2 linked regions of the Aliamphritea ceti genome follow. The protein of the gene in region 1 binds, or shares a complex with, the protein of each later gene. Links are inferred from orthologs where the notes say so. Each region holds a gene or a part of one and is shown in the gene's direction. Other genes may lie near its edges. The genes, in order: OCU49_RS05640 and sdhA.

Region 1 (7,728 bases):
TTAGATAAATTGAACATGCGGGCAAAGCTGAAAGCCGGCGGTTTCAATTTGCTGAAGATAATAATGTTGCCGCTGATAACCAGCAGTAAACCACCAATTGACATAGGCGACCAGATATAGCCTTCATATACAGATGAAATACTTAATGCTACGACTGGGAATAAAACAGTCGCATAGGCCGCTGAATCAGGGCCGATACGTCCAACTAACATGAGGTAGGCTGTAAAGCCGATAACTGTACCTGGGATTGCCAGGTATAACAGTGCTGCCAGATAAGTTACGTCATGGTTTATAGTGAACTCAACGTTACTGATCAGGCTAATAATTAGAAGTATTCCAACGCCGTATAACATTCCCCAAGCATTGGTTGTTGGTGGTCTGAGGCCGCGCTGTTGATGACGGATGGAAAGCATGTTCCCCAGTGAAAAGCAGTAAGTGCCGGCTACAGCAAGTGCAATCCCTGGTAAAACTTGCCATAAATCCGTTTGTTGCTGAAGCTCAGGCCAGAACAGCATGCTGATACCAAGTAAGCCAAGTATTGCGCCACAGATTACCCGGATGTTGGGCTTTTTGCTGAACCAGAGCCAGTTATTAAGTGCGTTAAGCACTGTTGCCAGGGAAAAAACGACAGAGATAAGTCCGCTGGAAACGTAACCCGTGGCAAGGTAAAAGCAATAAAAGTTTACGCAGAATAAGCAGCTGCCCTGAAGCAGGCAATACAGATGGTCCTGGGTTGTGAGGGCTTGGCGTTTGTTAAATAGTTGCAATAAGCAAAACATGACAACGGCCGCTAATGAAAACCGATAGATTATTGATGCTTCGATGGCAACGTCACCGAGTTGTAGCTTTATTGCTATCCAGGTGGTTCCCCAAATAACGACAGTGAGTAGATATAAAAATCCGGTGAGCATGATGGCAGTTCCGCGATGTATGTTTCAGGTAAGTTCATATTGTTACAGTCAGGTGAGTTGTCTGGCTGGTAGGTTATTGCGTAATGGGTCACAGAAGGTGCGATTTTTGGTAAATTCTTGCGGTTTTATTTATCAGGTAATGGTCTGTGTCTGATAGGTGGATTAGCATGTAGTGATGAGTCAGCAGTTATTACAACAGGGTTCGCTGAAACAGCAGTCGTCTATGAGTCAGTGTAGTCATATGGAATATCTGGTTTTTAGCCAGTTAGATGCTTCTAAAGCAACGCTTGAACAAAGTGTTGATCTGGGGAGCGGTGTAGGTGCGGCTGTGTGGTCGAACGCTGAAGACTTTGTTGTCTATGAGGGGCCTGCTCATCATACTCTGAGTTGTTATCTTGATGGTGGCTACGATATTAGCCGAAGCCTGGAAGGGCAGCGCATGACTGGAGGAGCGCCGGGTAAAGTGTGTGTCATGCCTCAGGGGCATGAGTCATCCTGGGATGTCAGTGGCTACCTGCGTTTCTTTCATTTGTATTTTGATCATAATAATCTTGCGGAACTGACTACGCGTATCTGGGATCGCGAACATCAGGTACAAATGCCCGATCTGACATTTGAAGAAATAGCCTGGATTGATGCTTTATGTCGTAATGTGATTATGCCTTTGAACTGGGAGGCGCCGGCAGACCGTCTGACCTTGAGCAGTGCTGCCGATATGCTGATGACATATTTGTTGCAGCATTATGCCCGTCAGAATCACTTGCCGGATATATCTGGCGGTTTGGCGCCGCATATTAAGCGTCAGACTATTGAATATATGCATGCTCATCTTGAGCAAGGAGTGCGGTTGGAAGAGTTAGCTGAATTAGCGAATTTAAGCAGTTATCACTTTTCCCGGATGTTTAAACAGTCTTTGGGGGAGCCGCCACACCGTTATATGACAGAACTAAGATTGCAGAAGGCAGAGGATCTTGTCTTGAAAAGTCAGGTATCTTTAAAAGATGTTGCTTTGCAGTTGGGATTTAATGATCAGAGTCATTTTGGTAAAAAGTTTAAGCTACGTTTTGGTGTTAGCCCAGCGCAGGCACGCCGCTCTGTTCATTTATAACTACCCGGTTCCATTAAAGGTGCCGGGCGTTTTTGGCCGTCTTTTATTTAGACTGTAATGATTTTTCTTGAAGCATAATTAAGAAGTTATTGAATATTTTTTGCATCTGAGGGCGTTTGTAAGGATAAACTTCACTGCTATCCATGTCGTGAATATTTAGTGATGCACCTACTTCAAATATCAGTAGTTTGCCATCCAGTGTTTCACTGCAATCCATTCCGAAATAGTCCAGACCGACTGTTTCATGCAGCGTTCTGATCGCTGCTTCATGCCGTTTGGCAAAACCTTGTCTGAAGTTGCCCATTGCGCCGGCTTCCTCGAAACGTTTAGCGGCACTTTGCTCCATACCGGCATTACCGTAATGTACCATCCAGTGATCAGATACAGCCATGTGGGCCAGTTCAGGCTGACCGTCAATCATCACGACTCGGTATTTACGGAACTGACCATCATTGCTGCGATAATCTACATAGCGGGAAACAAAGAATTCCGGATCCGCATAGCGTTGCAGATAATCCAGTAAAGCTTCAGGCTTATCCAGTTTTTCAAGGCCTTGTCCGGCGTGAGAGTCTACCGGGCGAATAATAACCGGCATATCACCATCTACGATCAGTTCATCCAGAGGGGGATTGCCAGCGGCAACCTTTGATAGCTCTTCACGACTTACCCGAATAGTAATCGGCATGTCTATATGTTGCTGGTTTTGTAACTGATGACATATCAGATCCCGTCCCAGTACACTTATCGGAGCGGGCAGGTTGAGTAGCGGACGTGGCCAGAGATCAGCCCAGCTGTTGATATAGTCCAGCGTGGCGAGATTTCGGTCCAGTTCACTTAAGGCTACAATCGCAATGTCGTGATCAGGCAGTTCCTGCGGAAAAGGTAAAGCAGGATCCACGTAGAGAAGTTGCATACTAAAGCCCGCACCTTCGGCAATGAATTCCAGTGGTGTGTTAGTCATCAGGTTGCCGGGTGAAACTAATGCCAGTAGACGCACAGCATGGCGTTTTACTGAGGGCTCCAGATAATAGTGCTGCTGAATATCCAGAGCCTGCTGCTGAACCGCAACTCCGGTGTCCTGCTGGCCACGCAACTGGAGAAGAATCGACAGGTCTATAAGTGCCTGAGCATCACCTTTTCCGCCACGATCGATAAACTCGAGACCGAGATCGGTAAGGTCTTCACCGTGAAAAACCCGGGTCATTAAATTCGCCAGGCCATGCAAGTGAGGCGCCTGTAGTTTTGGATTGAATTGCGGAGCCGGATTATTCATGGCAATCCCTACATCTATTAACCAGGTAGAAGCCTGGCTTTGTAACAGACGTAAGAAGCAAGACTTATGCCACTAAAGAATAGTATCTGATTAATACGTAAAGATTCCCAATTGAGGTGAGCAGTTATAGAGGTGAATAGCTTTCTGATACCTTATTAAGTCTGTTTATTAGTGAGTGTGGTAGTAGTGGGTACTTACTTAATTCGTTGCTGCTTGCTTAACAGGATTGAAGGTAGTGCTTTTTTTCTTATCAAAGATGAAGGTTCCGGATGATTTATTTGCCGCTTTTGGTTGCTGAGCGGCAATTTCTCGCCGTAGTCAGATCAATACTTTGTGATACCACGCTTGCTCCTGATACGCTTAGTTTATATATTGCCCGCATAATTAAGTTGAGGAAGTCCTTAGATGTATACAGAAGAAGATGTGCGACGTTTAAAGTGGCAAAGCCGGCGCGGTATGCTGGAGCTTGATGTTCTGTTTGTGCCATTTGTTGAAGAAGCTTTTTCTGATCTTGATGAAACTGATAAGGATAGCTTCGTTAAACTGCTTACCTGTGAAGATACGGATTTGTTTGTCTGGATGATGGAGCGGGAAGAGCCTTCTGATCCGGATTTAAAGCGCATCGTTCGAATAATTCTTGACCGTGTTCAGCCCGCAGCAAGTTGAGCTGACCCCTTCACGTCGGCTCGGAGCGGTGTTCTTTGGGCTGGCGTTAATGACTGCTTATAGTCTTTGGCTGGTCATGATGCCCTGGTTCGTTTATGTACTATTGTATCCCGTCTTATTTGTGCTGTTAAACAGATGGCGGCGTCGTTATGTTTCATTAGAAAAAGAAAATTCTGTTTTGCGGTTACGTTGGCAGGCGAAGGAGCGGACGTTAGATTTGCGTCTGCAATCAGGTCAATGGCTGAACGTAACAGAAATAGAGCAACGAGTGATCTGGCCCTGGCTGACCGGCCTGCGCGTCAGGGTTGAACATCCGGAAATACAGGTTCTAAATATACTGGTATTACCGGATTCAGTGGCTTCACGAGGGCAGTACAGGCAGTTCAGAGTGATGTGCCGGTTTGCACGGGTACGTAATACGCAGGCAGAAACCGGTATTTTATAGTATCTCTGAATGAATCGATTACCAGTCGTAGTTGACCGGGGTAAGAATACTGTCGCGTGGTTCTGCATGGGTGTCTGGATAGTCCAGTGTATAGTGCAGGCCACGGCTTTCCTTGCGCAACATCGCGCAGCGGATAATCAGATCAGCAACCACAGCCAGATTACGTAATTCAAGTAAGTCACGGCTGATCTTATAGTTGCTGTAATAGTCGGTGATTTCCTGTTGTAACAAATCCACCCTGTGTTTAGCTCGCTGTAATCGTTTATCGGTTCGTACTATACCGACGTAATCCCACATAAAACGGCGCAGCTCATCCCAGTTATGAGCAATGATTACATCTTCGTCCGAATCGGTAACCTGAGATTCATCCCAACCGGGAATTTCTGGTAATTCGCAACTTTCTTTTAATGTTTGGCTTATATGCTGAGCAGCAGAAGATGCATAAACAATGCATTCAAGCAGGGAGTTACTGGCAAGGCGGTTTGCTCCGTGCAACCCGGTAAATGCTGTTTCGCCAACTGCGTACAGTCCCTCGATGTCTGTACAGCCGTGTTTGTCAGTCATGATGCCGCCACATGTGTAGTGAGCGGCAGGCACCACGGGAATCGGTTGTTTCGTAATGTCTATGCCGTAGCTCAGGCAGCGCTCATAGATAGTCGGAAAATGCTGTTTGATGAATGCTTCCGGCTTATGCGAAATATCCAGAAATAAGCAATCAGAGCCAAGCCGTTTCATTTCATGGTCTATTGCTCTGGCAACAATGTCCCGGGGAGCTAACTCTCCACGGGCATCAAACTTATCCATAAAGCGTCTGCCATTGGGCAATAATAATTTACCGCCTTCGCCCCGTACTGCTTCAGTGATCAGGAATGACTTGGCCTGAGGGTGGTACAAACAGGTTGGGTGAAATTGATTGAATTCGAGGTTGCTGACTCTGCAACCTGCTCGCCATGCTATTGCAATACCATCGCCGGAAGCACCGTCAGAATTACTGGTGTAAAGGTAGGCTTTACTTGCGCCGCCGGTGGCAAGTACAACGGAACGAGCTTTAAATACGTCGACCTTTTCGGTTTTGTTGTTTAGTACGTAAGCGCCGATGCAGGCGTTACTCGCCAGATTAAGTTTACGCCGGGTAATCAGGTCAACAGCTATACAGTCTTCAAACAGGTCAATATTTGCGCTTTCAGCTGCTCGTTGAATCAGGGTTTGCTGAATAGCTTGCCCAGTAGCGTCTGCCGAATGAATAATACGGCGATGGCTGTGGCCACCTTCTTTTGTCAGATGATACTCACCATCCTGTTGGGTAAAGGGCACACCCTGTTCAATTAACCAGTCGATGCTACTTTTGCCCTGTTCTACGGTAAAGCTTACGGCGTCAGGGCGGCTTAGATTTACACCGGCGGTCATAGTGTCGTCAATATGTGCCTGAGGTGTGTCTGTGTTGTCGAGTACTGCAGCGATACCTCCCTGTGCCTGATAGGTTGAGCCACTGGTGAGGTCAGCTTTGCTCAATACGGCGATCTTGTATTGGTCTGACAGTTGTAGTGCCAGGCCAAGACCTGACGCACCGCTGCCAATAATTAAAACGTCGTATTGAAATTCTTTACCCATGAGAGAGATCCACAAACAGGAAGCTATTAATCAGCTGCTAATTATTGCCTGAACTGGTGGTCGTAACCAGTCAGAAATAATAATTCCGAAAAATAATTATGAAAAACATGACACATGTGGAACTTAACGTGCCAGGGGTGTTCTTAATCTATGATTTAGCGATCATAAAGTGAATTGATTGCAGGGCAGGCATTCATTTTTTCCTGCGGGCTGAATAAGATAGCCGTTATTGTAGATTTTTGTATTAAGGAAACGAATGTCTAGCGAAAGCCAAGCATCGGTTGATCAGAGGTTGGTTGAGCGGGTTCAAGCGGGTGATAAGACCGCCTTTGATCTGTTGGTTAAAAAATACCAACATAAGATTATTGGCCTTATTGGTCGTTATGTATACGACCATCATGAGGCAATGGATGTTTCACAGGAAGCATTTATTAAAGCATATCGTGCGTTACCTAAGTTTCGCGGCGATAGTGCGTTTTATACATGGCTGTACCGGATAGCTATCAACACTGCTAAGAACCATCTGGTTGCTAAGGGCCGGCGTCCACCCGATATGGATGTGGATGTTGATGATGCTCATCAGTTGGAAAGTGGCCGGGGTTTAAGAGATATTGAGAATCCGGAAAACAACTTATACCGAGATGAGTTGTCACAGATTGTAAGAAGGACATTAGATAAGCTCCCTGAAGATTTACGCGCAGCTTTATCGTTGCGTGAGTTTGAAGGACTGAGCTATGAAGATATCGCGAATATTATGGATTGCCCGGTGGGTACCGTGCGTTCCCGAATATTCCGGGCACGGGAAGCAATCGATAAAGAAATTGCTCCGTTTATACAATAGCGGTCTGTAAAGGCTCGCAGTTGTATATGGAAAAGGTGAAATGCGTACTACTTTTAGTGTGTGAGGAGATCAGCAATGAGTGATCATCAGCAAGAGACTATCTCTGCTTTGATGGATAATGAAGTCAGCGAGCTGGAATTAAGAAGTTTGCTGAAACGGCTGCCAGAAGATCAGCAGTCCGGTGAACAATGGCAACGTTACCATTTGGCGAGTTCTGTTTTGAGGCAGGATGAGTCCCCGGTTGTTATGGATATCAGCAATTCCGTTATGGCCGCATTGGATGATGAGCCGACTTATACAATGAAACCTGGTGCTGACACTACAGCCGCCAGAACGATTGGTTGGCGAGAATATTTGCTGAAGCCGGTTGCAAGTATGGCAATGGCAGCTTCTGTAACTGCTGTGGTTATTCTTGGCGCCCAGCAGTATAACGTCGGTACTGTTGAAGACGGTTTGGCTCAGAGTACGCCTAATACCGGCTTTATTCTGCCGAGCACAACGTCTACTTCGGATGTGTTGCCGGCACAGTTTGGCGATCGTACGGTTAACACTGCTGAAGGTGAGCCGGATGTTATTCGTTTGAACCAAAGCCTGACTAAGTATATTAAGCAGCATGAAACACTGGTTGCTGCAGATGCTTCTTCCTGGCAGCCGAAGTGGGTACCAGAAGGTTATTCTCCGGTGAAGAACGGACGTACTTCTACAGCTGAAGTTGCTGTGTTCTCAAACGGTAAGAACGCTTTTACCGTATGTGTTGAAGAGCTTAAACAGCAGGCTTCTCTGGAAGGCGTAACGCGGGTCGGTGATGTTGTTGCCGTCGGTAAAGCTCAGGATGACCGTTTCATCACTGTTGTGGGTGATGTACCTTTAACT
Region 2 (4,695 bases), 1.9 Mb from region 1 along the record:
TTGAAGCGTTCTGCTCGTGGTCTGCATGCAGCAGGAAGATGCGGTCCATGGCTTTAGCCAGTACAGGATTAGTTACATAGTCCTGGCATGGGTTACCGAACATCATCTGCAGGAAGTTGTCAGCGTAATCAAGCTCATTGCGTGGATACTGGAATGGCTGGCCAATGCTGTACTTGTAACACATAGCTGCAATGGTTGGCATCTTAGCGATCAGACGGAATGCACACACTTCGCGGTGGTGAGCGTCATCGATGTCCAGAGAGTCGTGGTAAAACGCGGACAGTGCGCCAACAACCGCGACCATGATAGCCATCGGGTGTGCGTCACGGCGGAAGCCGTTAAAGAAGTGCGTCATCTGTTCGTGAACCATTGTGTGGTTCTTAACAGTCTTAACGAATACTTCTTTTTGTTCCGGCGTTGGAAGTTCGCCATTTAAAAGTAAGAAACATACTTCCAGGTAATCGGAATTTTCTGCCAATTGTTCAATAGGGTAGCCGCCGTGCAGCAGTACGCCTTTAGTGCCATCAATATAAGTGATGCTAGACTCGCAGGCTGCCGTAGATACGAAGCCAGGGTCATAAGTGAACAGGCCTTTGCTAGTCAGAGCGCGTACGTCAACCACATCAGGACCTGTGGTGCCGGTATAAACCGGAAGTTCGATGACTTCCTCGAGACCATCGACCGTTAAGCGTGCTTTCTTGTCAGCCATTAGAGGCTCCTATCATTTCTGGTTATCTGAATGACTCAAGAGCCTTTGAGGGTACCTCGGGACCTGTGCTGCCTGTATATAAGGAGACGGTCGGGTTTCTCAGAGGCTCTTGTAATACTAGTCACGTTAGGGAAACCGCTCTTGGTCCAACGGCCAGATTGATAACAATCGATGGCGGTTGCCAAGCTTTTTTCAGGGTTTCGTCTGAGTCTCTGCTCGTAATAGGACCCAGACAATATAGAGACTTACACGAAATTGTCAATTTATATTCGGATTTCTGTGTTGCGGTGCAGCATGATGTGGTGGGTTGTGCTTTAGTCAAGTAAATTGCTTGTTTTTCATTGGGTTAATGGTTTTTTGTAAAGAGGTTTTTTAGAAGTTTATACCGCAGATAGCGACTTTTGTATGATTCACTGTCTGGTGGTATCGGTGATGTGGAATGTTGGTTTTTTTTAAAAAAATTCTTACTACTCATCCCGAGTGGTGAAGGTGGAATGTTGACACTATTATGCAGGCTGATCAAATTTCCCTGAGCCCACAAATGGCGCGGGTTTTAAGGTGGTGTATGCGACATTGTTTGTCGCATGGAGGAAAACTTATTGGGCGCTTTTGGTCCCTTTTTTGATGGTTTTTTGGCCTTGTAACTTGGCTGTAACAACCTAGACAAAGGGCTTAGAGGGCCGTTGCTTAATTGTAATATTAGTGCGAGCTGGTATACTCTCGCACCAGCTTATAGGCCCGTATTTAAAGGGTTGTAGGCGTTGGACCGAGGTACTTACTTTGTCTTTGAACACTACCCTTTTATAACTTAGCCCTGCGATCGGGCTAACCAATAAAGTGTGAACAAGAGCCGTGAACAAGAAAAGACCCGTAAACTTAGATCTACGAACTATCAAACAGCCTTTACCGGCGATTACATCCATTCTGCATCGTGCAACAGGTCTGGCACTATTCTTTGGTGCCTTTTTTATGCTGTATGCGTTAGGGATGTCTCTTGAGTCTGAGCAGGGTTTTAATGCTGCCGCGCAGATGCTGACAGAGAGCTTCTTTGCGAAGTTTATTGCCTGGGGATTGGTTTCAGCATTGCTGTATCACTTCTTTGCCGGTATCAAACATCTGATTATGGATTTTGGTCACTGTGAAGAGTTGGAGTCTGGACAGAAAGCCGCTAAAGCGACTTTGATTATTGCGGCTATCGCAATTCTGCTGGCAGGAGTATGGATATGGTAACTTCAATTACAAGTTTTGGTCGCAGCGGTTTATATGACTGGATGATCCAGCGTGTAACAGCTGTCGTACTGCTTGCTTATACGATCTTTATGATCGGCTATCTGTTAATGAATCCGGATCTGGATTACAACCAGTGGAGTGGCCTGTTTGAGGGCACAGCAATGCGTATCTTTACGCTGCTGACTATCCTGTCTCTGGCGGCACACGCCTGGATAGGTATGTGGTCAATCTCTACTGATTATATCAAGCCAACTGGCATCCGTTTTCTGTTCCAATCTGCGTGTGGTCTGCTGACCTTTATCTACGTCGTTTGGGGTGTTCAAATCCTGTGGGGAGCATAAGATGAGCAGCAAGTTACGTACCCTGACATTTGACGGGATTGTAATTGGTGGTGGCGGTGCTGGTATGCGTGCCGCGCTACAACTGGCCCAGTCGGGCCTGAATACTGCGTGTATCACAAAAGTATTCCCAACCCGTTCGCACACGGTATCTGCTCAGGGTGGTATTACCTGTGCGATTGCCAGTGATGATCCGAACGATGATTGGCGCTGGCACATGTACGATACCGTTAAAGGTTCCGATTATATCGGTGACCAGGACGCTATCGAATATATGTGTTCTGTTGGCCCGCAGGCGGTATTTGAGCTTGACCATATGGGTCTGCCATTCTCCCGTACTGAAGAAGGTCGTATTTATCAGCGTCCTTTTGGTGGTCAGTCTAAAAACTTTGGTGAAGGCGGGCAGGCAGCCCGTACCTGTGCGGCAGCTGACCGTACCGGTCACGCGTTACTGCATGCTTTGTACCAGGGCAATATTAAAGCCGGTACTACTTTTCTTAATGAATGGTTTGCAGTCGATCTGGTTAAGAATGCGGATGATGCGGTTGTTGGTGTTATCGCAATTTGTATCGAAACCGGTGAAACCGTGTATATCAAGGCTAAGGCGACTGTTCTTGCGACCGGTGGTGCTGGTCGGATTTTCCAGTCTACAACTAATGCCCTGATTAATACCGGTGACGGTATGGGTATGAGTCTGCGAGCAGGCGTGCCTGCGCAGGATATGGAAATGTGGCAGTTCCACCCAACCGGTATTGCCGGTGCGGGTGTGTTGGTGACAGAAGGTTGCCGCGGTGAGGGCGGCTATCTGGTGAATAAGGATGGCGAGCGTTTCATGGAGCGTTATGCGCCTAACGCTAAAGATCTGGCAGGCCGTGATGTTGTGGCCCGCTCGATGGTGCTGGAGATTCTGGCGGGACGTGGTTGTGGTGAAGATGCCGACCATGTATTCCTGAAGCTGGATCATCTTGGTGCTGATACTCTGAATGCTAAGTTGCCGGGTATCCTTGAGCTGTCACGTACATTTGCTCACGCTGATCCAATCAAAGAGCCAATTCCTGTTGTTCCTACCTGTCATTATATGATGGGTGGTGTAACAACTAACATCGGTGGTCAGGCTATCGGTGCTGATGCAGATGGCAATGATGTGGTCATTGATGGTTTGTTTGCTTGTGGTGAAGTTGCCTGTGTATCCGTACACGGTGCTAACCGTCTGGGCGGTAACTCATTACTTGATCTGGTGGTGTTTGGCCGCGCTGCGGGCATCCAGATTGAGAAGCAAATGCGTGAAGGTTACGAAGTTGCGTCTGCAAGTGATGCTGACCTGGAGCGTGCAATGGCGCGTCTGAATCGTTTGAATAACTCAACCGGTGGTGAGAGTGTTTCTGAAGTTCGTGCTGAGCTGCAAAAGACTATGCAATTGTACTTCGGTGTATTCCGTGAAGGCGAGAGTATGGAAAAAGGTCTGGAGCTGCTTAAAGAAGTGCGTGCGAAAATCTCAAATCTTCACCTTGAAGATAAGAGTTCCGCATTTAACACTGCACGTATTGAAGCGCTGGAACTTGAGAATCTAATGGAAGTTGCTGAGGCAACGGCTATCGCAGCTGTTACCCGTAAGGAAAGTCGTGGTGCGCATGCCCGTAACGATTTCACCGAGCGTGATGATGAGAATTGGCTGTGCCACTCTCTGTACCATCCGGAAACTAAACAGATTACCAAGCGTGCTGTTAACTTTGCGCCGAAGACAGTTGATGCCTTCCCGCCAAAAGTTCGAACGTATTAAGGGGTTGCCACGATGCTAGTAAGTGTATATCGCTATAATCCTGAGGTTGATGATGCGCCTTACATGCAGGATGTTCATATCGACATTCCTGGTGGTAAGGACATTATGGTTCTGGATCTGCTGCAACTGCTGAAAGATAAAGATCCGTCTCTGGCGTACCGTCGTTCATGCCGTGAAGGTGTGTGTGGTTCTGATGGCATGAATATGAACGGCAAGAACGGTTTGGCGTGTATTACGCCGCTGTCTGAAGTGGTTGAGAACGATAAAATTGTTCTGCGTCCGCTGCCAGGTCTGCCAGTTATTCGTGATGTTGTTGTTGATATGACTCAGTTCTATCAGCAGTACGAAAAGATCAAGCCATTCCTGTTGAATGATACGCCGCCGCCGGCAATTGAGCGTCTTCAGTCTCCTGAAGAACGTGCAGAGCTGGATGGTCTTTATGAATGTATCCTGTGTGCATGTTGTTCGACTGCATGTCCGTCATTCTGGTGGAACCCTGATAAGTTTATCGGTCCTTCCGGTTTGCTGCAGGCATACCGCTTCCTGGCGGATAGTCGTGATACGGCTACTAAGGAGCGTCTGGCTGATCTTGATGATCCGTTCAGTGTTTTCCGCTGTCACGGTATCATGAACTGTGT

Evidence for each region.
Region 2: the proteins of OCU49_RS05640 (region 1) and sdhA are in contact, whole or in part, in a crystal structure (PDB 6C12), measured with the Escherichia coli proteins. The link is inferred for Aliamphritea ceti from one-to-one orthologs.

Annotation. Positions count from the first base shown.
Region 1 is NZ_AP025282.1:1,232,979-1,240,706, forward strand. Bases 2,661-5,327 are described here. They hold OCU49_RS05640 (FAD assembly factor SdhE), read left to right. Parts: upstream 2,661-3,697; coding sequence 3,698-3,958; downstream 3,959-5,327. Other genes in these bases: OCU49_RS05635 (ATP-grasp domain-containing protein), read right to left, coding at 2,661-3,292; OCU49_RS05645 (protein YgfX), read left to right, coding at 3,936-4,403; nadB (L-aspartate oxidase), read right to left, coding at 4,422-5,327. Also shown: OCU49_RS05625 (DMT family transporter), read right to left, coding at 1-911; OCU49_RS05630 (AraC family transcriptional regulator), read left to right, coding at 1,087-2,019; more of OCU49_RS05635, read right to left, coding at 2,063-2,660; more of nadB, read right to left, coding at 5,328-6,014; RNA polymerase sigma factor RpoE, read left to right, coding at 6,271-6,855; OCU49_RS05660 (MucB/RseB C-terminal domain-containing protein), read left to right, coding at 6,931-7,728. UniProt on the Escherichia coli protein: An FAD assembly protein, which accelerates covalent attachment of the cofactor into other proteins.
Region 2 is NZ_AP025282.1:3,142,038-3,146,732, reverse strand. The notes cover bases 1,709-4,669. They hold sdhA (succinate dehydrogenase flavoprotein subunit), read left to right. Parts: upstream 1,709-2,281; coding sequence 2,282-4,057; downstream 4,058-4,669. Other genes in these bases: OCU49_RS14400 (succinate dehydrogenase iron-sulfur subunit), read left to right, coding at 4,070-4,669; sdhD (succinate dehydrogenase, hydrophobic membrane anchor protein), read left to right, coding at 1,933-2,280; sdhC (succinate dehydrogenase, cytochrome b556 subunit), read left to right, coding at 1,709-1,939. In the rest of the region: gltA (citrate synthase), read right to left, coding at 1-709; more of sdhC, read left to right, coding at 1,562-1,708; more of OCU49_RS14400, read left to right, coding at 4,670-4,695. UniProt on the Escherichia coli protein: Two distinct, membrane-bound, FAD-containing enzymes are responsible for the catalysis of fumarate and succinate interconversion; the fumarate reductase is used in anaerobic growth, and the succinate dehydrogenase is used in aerobic growth.